2 regions of the Pedobacter sp. UC225_61 genome follow, and region 2 is predicted to be linked to the other one. Evidence: riboswitches for the same ligand, from Rfam matches in the RefSeq annotation. Region 2 holds a riboswitch; the other holds the start of a gene.
What was found. Region 2 has a riboswitch for S-adenosylmethionine ahead of metX (homoserine O-acetyltransferase). Riboswitches for the same ligand answer to the same signal wherever they lie in the genome.
Positions count from the first base shown of each region.

Region 1 (5,121 bases), 1.5 Mb from region 2:
TGATAAATTAACGAACTTTAACTTTTAATGAAATCCATGAATAGAGTTACCGAGCAAGAATCTAACTACCATGATATAGATAAAATGTCTGTTCTAGAAATTTTGACAGGCATTAATAACGAAGACAAGACTGTACCGTTGGCTGTTGAGCATGCTTTACCACAAATCGAAAAATTAGCATCGGCCATTGCCGAAAGAATGATTAAAGGCGGAAGATTGTTTTACATTGGTGCAGGCACAAGCGGTCGTTTAGGTGTAGTTGATGCTTCTGAATGTCCTCCTACATTTGGCGTTTCTTTCGATACGGTTGTTGGTATTATTGCAGGTGGCGATACAGCAATACGTAAAGCAGTTGAATTTGCAGAAGACAACATAACACAAGCTTGGGAAGATTTACAGGAATACCAAATTAATGAGAAAGATTGTTTAGTTGGCTTAGCTGCTTCTGGAACTACTCCATATGTGATTGGGGGTTTAAATACTGCTCGTAAACATGGCGTTTTAACTGGATGCATTGTTTGTAATGAAGGTGGGCCAATTGTTGCTGAATCTGATTTTCCAGTAGAAGTAGTGGTAGGTCCAGAATTCTTAACTGGTTCAACCCGAATGAAATCTGGAACTGCTCAGAAATTAGTGTTGAATATGTTAAGCACTACAGTTATGATTAGAATGGGCCGCGTGAAAGGGAATAAAATGGTAGATATGCAATTAACTAATCATAAATTGGTAGATCGCGGCACGCAAATGGTAATGGATGAGCTACATATTGACCATGACCAAGCAGCAGATTTACTACAAAAATATGGAAGTGTGCGCAAAGCTGTTGAAGCCAGTAAAGGTTAAAAGTTGCGAGTTGCAGGTTACAAGTTGAGTAGCCACAATTTTTCAACTTAACTTTTAAACGCCCAGCCCCGTAACACGCAACCCACAACTCGCAACCCACTCATGCACGAAATTGAACCTTTTTATCTTTGGAGAGATGATTATATTGCTGCAGAAGATGAGCGTTCGCCATTTTTCGATACCGAGTATTCTGAATTTTACTACGACAAACAACTCTATAATTTTCTAATTCATCCCCAATGGGATACGTTTGGTTCAAATACCCTTTACATTAAAGTATTGTTTGTAGATTATGATAAGCAATATGCAATCATAGAGTTGATGGGTGAATGGAATGATGCCATTAACAACGATATCATGATGCTTAAAAGAGAAATCTTAGAACTGATGATTGATGAAGGGATTAATAAGTTTATCCTAGTAGGAGAAAACGTATTGAATTTCCATGCATCTGATGATAGTTATTACGAAGAGTGGTTTCAAGATGTGGAAGATGGTTGGATTGCAGGAGTTAATTTCAACGAACACGTTATTCGCGAGTTTCGCGATAATAGCATCGATTATTACATCAACTTTGGTGGAGAACTAGATGATTTGCATTGGCGAAAACTAAAACCGCGACAGTTCTTTAAAAAAGTTGAAGAACTCTTGACAAAAAGATTAAATTAAACGCTTATTTTTAACCTAGAATTATTTATCAATCAAAATGGCAGAACAAAATTATCAATATCAAAATGACAGTGTTTTTGTACAAGAACGCTCTGTTTCTAAAAAATTCTTTGCAAATGTTTTCTTGTGGATGTTTGTGGCGTTATCAATTTCTACACTAACAGCTTTTTACATTTCATACAATCCTTCAGTAATCAGTATTCTAACAACACAAAATCCCGAAACTGGAAAACTTGGCCCTAACATATTAGGATTAATTGCAATATTTGCGCCTTTTGGATTAATAATGTTAATGAATGCAGGTATGCGTAGATTTTCCTATGGTACATTGGCAGGCATATTTATTCTTTATTCAGTGTTGACTGGCTTTTTCTTAAGTTTTATACTTGCTATATATGTTTTAACATCAATATATATCTGTTTTGCTGCAGCAGCTTCAATATTTGCTGTCATGGCTATTATGGGTTACACAACCAATGTTGACCTAAGTAAATTTGGTCCAATCTTAAGTGCTGGAATTATTGGATTAATTATAATCAGCGTTATAAATATGTTCATTGGGAGCGAATCATTATACTATTTCTTAGGATTTGTTGGAGTGGCTATTTTTACGGCACTAACTGCTTTTCAAGTTCAGGCTATTAAAAGAATAGGCGAAGGTCTTGATAATGCAGATGACGCAACTATAGAGGATTCTAAAAAACTTGCACTCATTGGCGCTTTGTCTCTTTACATTACTTTCCTTAATTTATTTCTTTCATTACTCCGCATTTTCGGAAGCAGAAAGTAAAAACAAAACATTTTCAGAATATTATATCGAAGGCTGCGCAGATTTGCGTGGCCTTTGTAATTTTATTTGGCATTAGCAGCCAATTTTTTGGAATTGATAATGCTTTGTTGCACCTTTGTATTGCTTATTAAGAAAGACGGAGGGACTAGACCCAACGAAGTCTTAGCAACCTGTGCCAACAAGGTGCTAATTTCTAATCTCAGCAGTGGCGAGAGAAGATAAGTTTAAGGAGAAAAGAGAATCCAGACTTTTTAGAAGCATTTTTTTAAAGTACCTAGCTTATAGTACTTAGTATTTAGATGATAAGTGCTAAATAATATGATTAGGTCTAAATGTAGTTTTATGGTGTGTCAAATGTCTTGATCCTATATAGTAACTACTAAATACTAGTATGGATATTAGAGAAGAATTAGAGAAACGTATTTTAATTATAGATGGTGCAATGGGTACCATGATTCAACGCTATACATTAACTGAAGAAGATTTCAGAGGAGAGCGATTTAAGAATCATCCATGCGATGTAAAAGGCAATAACGATTTGCTCAATATTACACGTCCTGATATTATTAAGGAAATTCACTTAGAATATTTAAAAGCTGGCGCTGATATTATAGAAACCAACACCTTTAGTACACAACGTATTTCCATGGCCGATTATCAAATGGAAGAGTTGTCGTACGAGTTAAGTTTTGAAGGAGCTAAAGTTGCTAAAGAAGCAGTAACCGAATTTATGGCAGCAAATCCCGACAGGAAATGTTTTGTAGCTGGTGCAGTTGGCCCAACAAACAGAACGTTATCTATGTCGCCAGATGTAAATGATCCAGGTTTTAGAGCTATTTATTTCGATGAATTAGAAGCCGCTTATTATGAACAAGTTCGTGGTTTAGTAGATGGTGGATCTGATGTATTATTAATAGAAACCATTTTTGACACCCTAAATTGTAAAGCAGCAATTGTTGCGATTAAAAAATATGAAGAAGTAATTGGCAGAAAACTAGAAATCATGATTTCTGGAACGATTACCGATGCTTCTGGAAGAACATTATCTGGACAAACAGCCGAAGCTTTTTTAAACTCTGTGATTCATGCAAATCCATTAAGTATCGGGTTTAATTGTGCATTGGGAGCTAAAGAAATGCGTCCGCACATTGAAGAATTATCAGAAAAAGCAGGTTGTTATATTTCTGCTTATCCAAATGCAGGCTTACCGAATGAGTTCGGCGCTTACGATGAGTTACCTCATGAAACTGCACACCTGGTGGATGATTTTATCGCCTCTGGCTTTGTAAATATTGTGGGTGGTTGTTGTGGCACTACCCCAGAACACATCGGCTGTATTGCCGAAAAAGCAAAAAAAGCAAGTCCAAGAAAAATTCCTACCGTTGAGCCTTACCTGCGCTTAAGCGGATTAGAACCCGTTACCATCACTCCCGAAAGCATATTTGTAAATATTGGTGAAAGAACCAATATCACAGGATCTCCAAAGTTTTCTAAATTAATTTTAGGTGGCGATTACGAAGCTGCTCTTGCTGTTGCGCTACAACAGGTAGAGGGCGGTGCGCAAATCATCGATGTAAATATGGATGAGGGTATGATTGATTCGGAAGCGGCAATGACCAAATTCCTGAATTTAATTGCATCAGAACCTGATATTGCTAAACTACCTATCATGGTCGATTCATCTAAATGGTCGGTCATAGAAAATGGCTTAAAATGTTTGCAAGGAAAAGGAATTGTAAACTCTATATCCTTAAAAGAAGGAGAAGAAAAGTTTAGAGAAAGCGCTCGTAAAATTATGAAATACGGTGCTGCAGTTGTAGTTATGGCTTTTGACGAAAAAGGTCAGGCCGATAATTATGACCGTAGAATTGAAATTTGCAAAAGAAGTTATGATATTTTGGTAAATGAACTTGGCTTTCCCCCTCAAGATATTATTTTCGACCCTAATATTTTAACCGTAGCAACAGGATTAGAAGAACACAACAATTACGCTGTCGATTTTATTAATGCCACACGATGGATTAAACAAAACTTACCTTACGCTAAAGTAAGTGGTGGCGTTTCTAATATTTCATTCTCATTTAGAGGAAATAATACAGTTCGTGAAGCGATGCACTCTGCATTTTTATACCATGCTATTCAGGCTGGTTTAGATATGGGAATTGTGAATGCAGGTATGCTAGAAGTGTATCAAGAAATTCCGCCAGAATTATTAGAACGTGTAGAAGATGTACTATTGAACCGTAGAGATGATGCAACTGAACGTTTGGTAGAATACGCCGATACCATTAAAAGTAAAGGAAAAGAAATAGTTCGCGATGAAGAATGGCGCAAAGGAACAGTTGAAGAACGATTATCTCATTCGCTAGTTAAAGGAATTGTAGAATATTTAGATGACGATGTAGAGGAAGCTCGACAAAAATATCCTCGTCCAATTCAGGTAATTGAAGGTCCGTTAATGGATGGGATGAATATTGTTGGAGATTTATTTGGTGCTGGAAAAATGTTCTTACCACAGGTAGTAAAATCGGCAAGGGTAATGAAAAAAGCCGTTGCTTATCTCCTACCTTTTATTGAGCAAGAAAAATTAGATAATCCAGATCAAGATCAAAATTCATCTGCCGGAAAAGTGTTAATGGCAACCGTAAAAGGCGATGTACACGATATTGGAAAAAATATTGTAGGTGTAGTTTTAGCCTGTAATAACTTCGAAATTGTAGATATGGGTGTAATGGTTCCTGCGCAAGACATCATTAAAAAAGCCAAAGAGATTAATGCCGATATTATTGGTTTAAGTGGTTTGATCACGCCATCCTTAG
Region 1 covers NZ_JBIOAL010000001.1:1,502,101-1,507,221, reverse strand. The annotation lists gene murQ (N-acetylmuramic acid 6-phosphate etherase) at 37-843, shown strand; gene ACHMWN_RS07205 (hypothetical protein) at 946-1,512, shown strand; gene ACHMWN_RS07200 (Bax inhibitor-1 family protein) at 1,550-2,302, shown strand; SAM riboswitch class I at 2,424-2,527, shown strand; gene metH (methionine synthase) at 2,694-5,121, shown strand, end outside.
Region 1: linked by a shared signal. The riboswitch ahead of metH (methionine synthase) and the one ahead of metX (homoserine O-acetyltransferase) in region 2 are both predicted to bind S-adenosylmethionine.

Region 2 (5,121 bases):
TTAATTTCTTAAATTGGAAAGTCTCATCAGCTGTGCTTACCGACCAAAAAATAGCTTGAGTTTTTGCTCCACAACTTGCACTTGATGGCAAACTGTAACTTCCATTACCACTATTTGTTAAATCCCAGGTGCTACCTACAAAACATTTATAAGAACTTTCACCTAAGAACGATTTTACGGCAACCTCAGGAATACCATCAAAAGTAATGTCGTTCAACACCCAATTACCTGTTACATCGCCACGTTTTACCGCAACTGTACCACTTGTTGTTTTCGGAGAGCAGCTTTGTAACACTATTAATGAACTACAAATTAAGGCTGCTATTAAAAATATTCTTTTCATATACTTGCTTTTTGATTAAGCTTTTACATAAATCTTGCCAAAAACATTTTTTTAGCAAGATAAAATTTAGCTTTGCTATAAATCTTTGTTATTTAATTCGTAAAAAATGAAACCAGAAACTGCTGCCATCCATGCATTAAATTTAGTAAAAAGTGCTACAGGTGATGTAACGATGCCTATTAGCTTATCTACAACTTTTTTACGCGATGAAAATGGCGGATATCCAGGCGGATATATGTATAGCAGAATGAACAATCCAAATAGAGCTGCTTTAGAAAATGTAATCACAACTTTAGAATATGGCGCTGATACTTGTGTTTTTTCATCAGGTAATACCGCTGGAATGTCTATTTTTCAAGCCTTAAAACCTGGAAGTCATATTATTGCACCTGATGATATGTATTGGGGTTTAAAAAAACAGTTATTAAGCATTTTTAATGAAACCTTAACATTCGATTTTATTAATTTAGTTGATATTGATAACTTAGAAAGTTTCATTAAACCTAATACAGCTTTGATTTGGGCAGAAACTCCTTCTAATCCACTCTTAAAAATTACAGATATTGAAGGATTGGCAAAGATTTGCAAAGTACATCAACTCATTTTAGCAGTCGATAGCACTTTTGCTTCTCCAACTTTACAAAATCCAATTACATTAGGTGCAGACATTGTGATGCATTCTACTACTAAATATATTGGTGGTCATAGCGATGTTTTAGGTGGTTCTTTAACTACCGCTACAAAAAATGAGTTTTGGGAAAGAGTTAAAAATATCCAACAAAATGGTGGTGCAGTTCCATCGCCATTCGATTGCTTTTTATTACTTAGAAGTATTAAAACCTTAGCATATAGAGTAAAAGGTCATTGTGATAATGCGATGAAATTAGCTCTCTATTTAGAAAATCATCCAAAAGTTGACACCGTATATTATCCTGGTTTACCTTCTCATCCACAACATGATATTGCTAAAAAGCAAATGAAAGATTTTGGAGGAATGTTGTCTGTCTTAGTTAAAGGCGATGCAGTAACTGCTAAAAAAGTGGTAAATGCTGTAAAAATATTTGCCCAAGCTACCAGCCTAGGAGGTGTAGAAAGTTTAGTTGAACATCGTGCTTCTGTTGAAGGACCCGATACAAAAACCCCACAGAATTTAATTCGGGTTTCGGTTGGCTTGGAACATATTGACGATCTTATTGCAGATTTTGAGCAAGCTTTGGGTTAATGGTCAATAAACCACTAGCTATTCATGATCAACTATCTAATTTTATCTGCTTATTTTTCAATTAGTTAAATAATAATCAGAATTTTATTTTGCATATTTTCTAATACAATCTTATATTTGAAACATTATTTGGTGAAAGCTAAATAAAAATCAAATCTTTTAATCGATTTGATTTATAAAGAAGTGGCGAGAGACAGGCTCTTTGACCCACTGGCAACCCTCCATAACGGAGAAGGTGCCAATTCCTGACCAGCCAACATGGTGTTGTTTGGAAATATAAATTAAGAAGATGAAAACAATTAATTCAATTTCGCTAAGCGAAAATTTTAAGTCAAGCCCTAAACAATCAATTGCATTTTTAAATGTAAATCTGATTTGCTGTAATATGCAGTTAACAAACTTTATGTGCTGTCGCATATACTAGTTTAAAAATCTTCCACTTTGTTATTTTCAATTCGGAAGGTCTCGAGAAATCGAGATATGCTGTTACCTATTATCAAGTCCATTACATTAAAAAGAAGATTAGTACCTCATGAGCACAGTAGCTATATATAAACACCCTAAAATATTCAAATTAGAAAACGGCAAAAAATTGCGCAATCTAGAAATTGCTTATCAAACGTTTGGTAAATTAAATGCCAACAAGGATAATGTAATTTGGGCTTGTCATGCATTAACTGCAAATGCAGATGTATTAGATTGGTGGAAAGGATTATTTGGAAATAATGCTTTATTTAATCCAGAAGAGCATTTTATAGTTTGTGCTAACATTTTGGGTTCAAACTACGGAACTACAAATCCACTAAGTAAAAATCCAACAACTGGTCAACCGTACTATTTATCTTTTCCAGAATTTACCATTAAAGATTTAGCCGCAACGCACAATTTATTAGCAAACTATTTAGAAATAAGCAACATTAAGGTTTTAATTGGTGGTTCTTTAGGAGGTCAACAAGCGTTAGAATGGTCATTAGCTAAAACACAGACCATAGAAAATTTAATTTTGGTAGCTACAAATGCTGTTCATTCTCCATGGGGAATTGCGTTTAACGAAAGTCAACGTTTAGCGATTAGTACAGACAGAACATTTTACGCTAATCAACCAGATGGTGGCTTAAAAGGTTTAAAAGTTGCACGGAGCATTGCGTTATTATCTTATCGTACGTACGAAGCGTATTCAGCAACACAATTAGAAAGTGTAAACGATAAAACGACTGGTTATCGAGCCGCATCTTATCAAAATTACCAAGGCGAGAAATTGTGTAAACGCTTTAATGCATACAGTTATTGGTATTTAAGCAAAGCGATGGACAGTCACAATGTTGGACGCGGGAGAAAAAGTATTACTGCAGCGTTAGCAGAAATTAAAGCAAATACATTAGTGATTGGAATTGAAAACGATGTACTCTTCCCTATCAGCGAGCAAAAGTTTTTAGCTAACCATATTAATGAAGCACAATTCAGTAGTATTAATTGTGCTTATGGACATGATGGTTTTTTAATAGAAACTGACAAACTAACGAACATCATAGGCAATTTCTTGAAAGAAAGTAGCGATAAGAAAATAATCAAATTACATAAAACAGCATAATAAGCTGAGAGCGAAAAAGCTTAAGGCACAATACATACACTAATGAGTAAGAAACTTAAAATAGGATTATTTGGATTTGGAGTGGTTGGACAAGGTTTGCACGATATTATCCGTGGGCAAAATTTAAATTTAGAAGTCGTAAAAATTGCAATTAAAAACCCTGGAAAAAAACGCAGTTTAGAGGCTCATCTTTTCACCACTTCCCATGATGAAATTTTAAATAATCCAGAAATAAATACAATAGTAGAATTAATTGACGATGCAGACGTTGCTTTTCAAATTGTAAAAAAAGCATTAAGCAATGGTAAACATGTAGTATCGGCCAATAAAAAAATGATTGCTATTCATTTAGAAGAATTGGTACAATTACAAGCAAAGTATGGTACATCTTTACTATATGAAGGTGCTGTTTGTGGTAGTATTCCAATTATTCGTAACCTAGAAGAATATTACGATAATGAGCTTTTGCATGGCATTAGCGGAATTTTTAATGGTTCATCAAACTACATTTTATCTAAAATATTTAATGAAGGTTTAGCCTATGAAACTGCTTTAAAACAAGCACAAGATTTAGGCTTTGCAGAAACTGATCCCATTTTAGATGTTGGAGGTTATGATCCTAAATATAAATTGGCTATTGCTACAGCACATGCTTATGGTTTATTTATCAATCCTGATCATATATTAAATGTTGGTATTCAGAATATTTCTGATGCGGATATTCAATATGCGAGAGAGAAAAATTTTAAAATTAAATTAGTACCGACAGCTCGTAAAATAAGTACTAAACAAGTTGTTGCATTTGTATTGCCAAAATTTGTGAAGGCTGACGATTTCCTATACAATGTAGAAAATGAATACAATGGGGTAACTGTACAAGCAGCTTTTGCTGATAAACAGTTCTTTTTTGGCAAAGGTGCAGGCGGACATCCAACTGGTGCAGCTGTACTTTCTGATATAGCTGCTTTACGTTATGATTACCGTTACGAGTATAAAAAATATCATCAATTAAATGGCTTAATACATACAGATAAAGTGAGTATTGAAGTATATATAAGATATGTACATGAATATACGATTGAGAAATTACAGATTGAGAACATCTCTGAACGTTTCTCACGTAATGAATATAAATATGTAATTGGCAATGTTAGTTTAAAAAACTTAATTGCACACCGCGATTTACTAATAAATAAAGATGTATTTATAGCACAAACTGGAAAATTAAGTTACAGTCAACAAGATATTGCTGCTATTGCCGAAGAAGGCATTCTGGCTAATTAATTGTTTTTTGTTTTGTTTTGAGCAAAAGCCTCGACACTATGTTGGGGCTTTGCTATTTATAAATAAATCAAAAAGGTCTGTGTTTCACAGACCTTTTTGATTTATTTAAGCTTCGTTCAATAACCAATGAACTAACTAACCTCTCTATTAATATCCCAATTCTCTAAATAATCTGCTACACGACGAACAAAAGAACCACCTAATGCACCATCAACCACTCTATGGTCATAAGAAAGTGAAAGGAACATCATGTGTCTAATTGCTATAACATCGCCAAATTCAGTTTCTAAAACTGCTGGTTTCTTTTTAATAGCACCAACAGCTAAAATTGCAACTTGTGGCTGATTGATAATTGGAGTGCCCATTACGTTTCCAAAAGAACCAACATTTGTTAAGGTAAATGTTCCACCTTGAGTTTCGTCTGGTTTTAATTTCGAGTTACGAGCACGTGATGCTAAATCATTAACCGCTTTAGTTAAGCCAACTAAATTCAACTGATCTGCATTTTTAATTACGGGTACAATTAAATTTCCACTTGGTAAAGCTGCTGCCATACCAATATTAATGTCCCGTTTTTTAATGATTTGTGTTCCATTAACAGTTACATTAATCATTGGAAAATCTTTTATCGCTCTGCTTACTGCTTCAACAAATATAGGTGTAAACGTAATTTTCTCATTT
Region 2 covers NZ_JBIOAL010000001.1:3,045,719-3,050,839, forward strand. The annotation lists gene ACHMWN_RS13870 (hypothetical protein) at 1-343, opposite strand, end outside; gene ACHMWN_RS13875 (trans-sulfuration enzyme family protein) at 450-1,565, shown strand; SAM riboswitch class I at 1,736-1,848, shown strand; gene metX (homoserine O-acetyltransferase) at 2,098-3,156, shown strand; gene ACHMWN_RS13885 (homoserine dehydrogenase) at 3,199-4,440, shown strand; gene ACHMWN_RS13890 (dihydrolipoamide acetyltransferase family protein) at 4,572-5,121, opposite strand, start outside.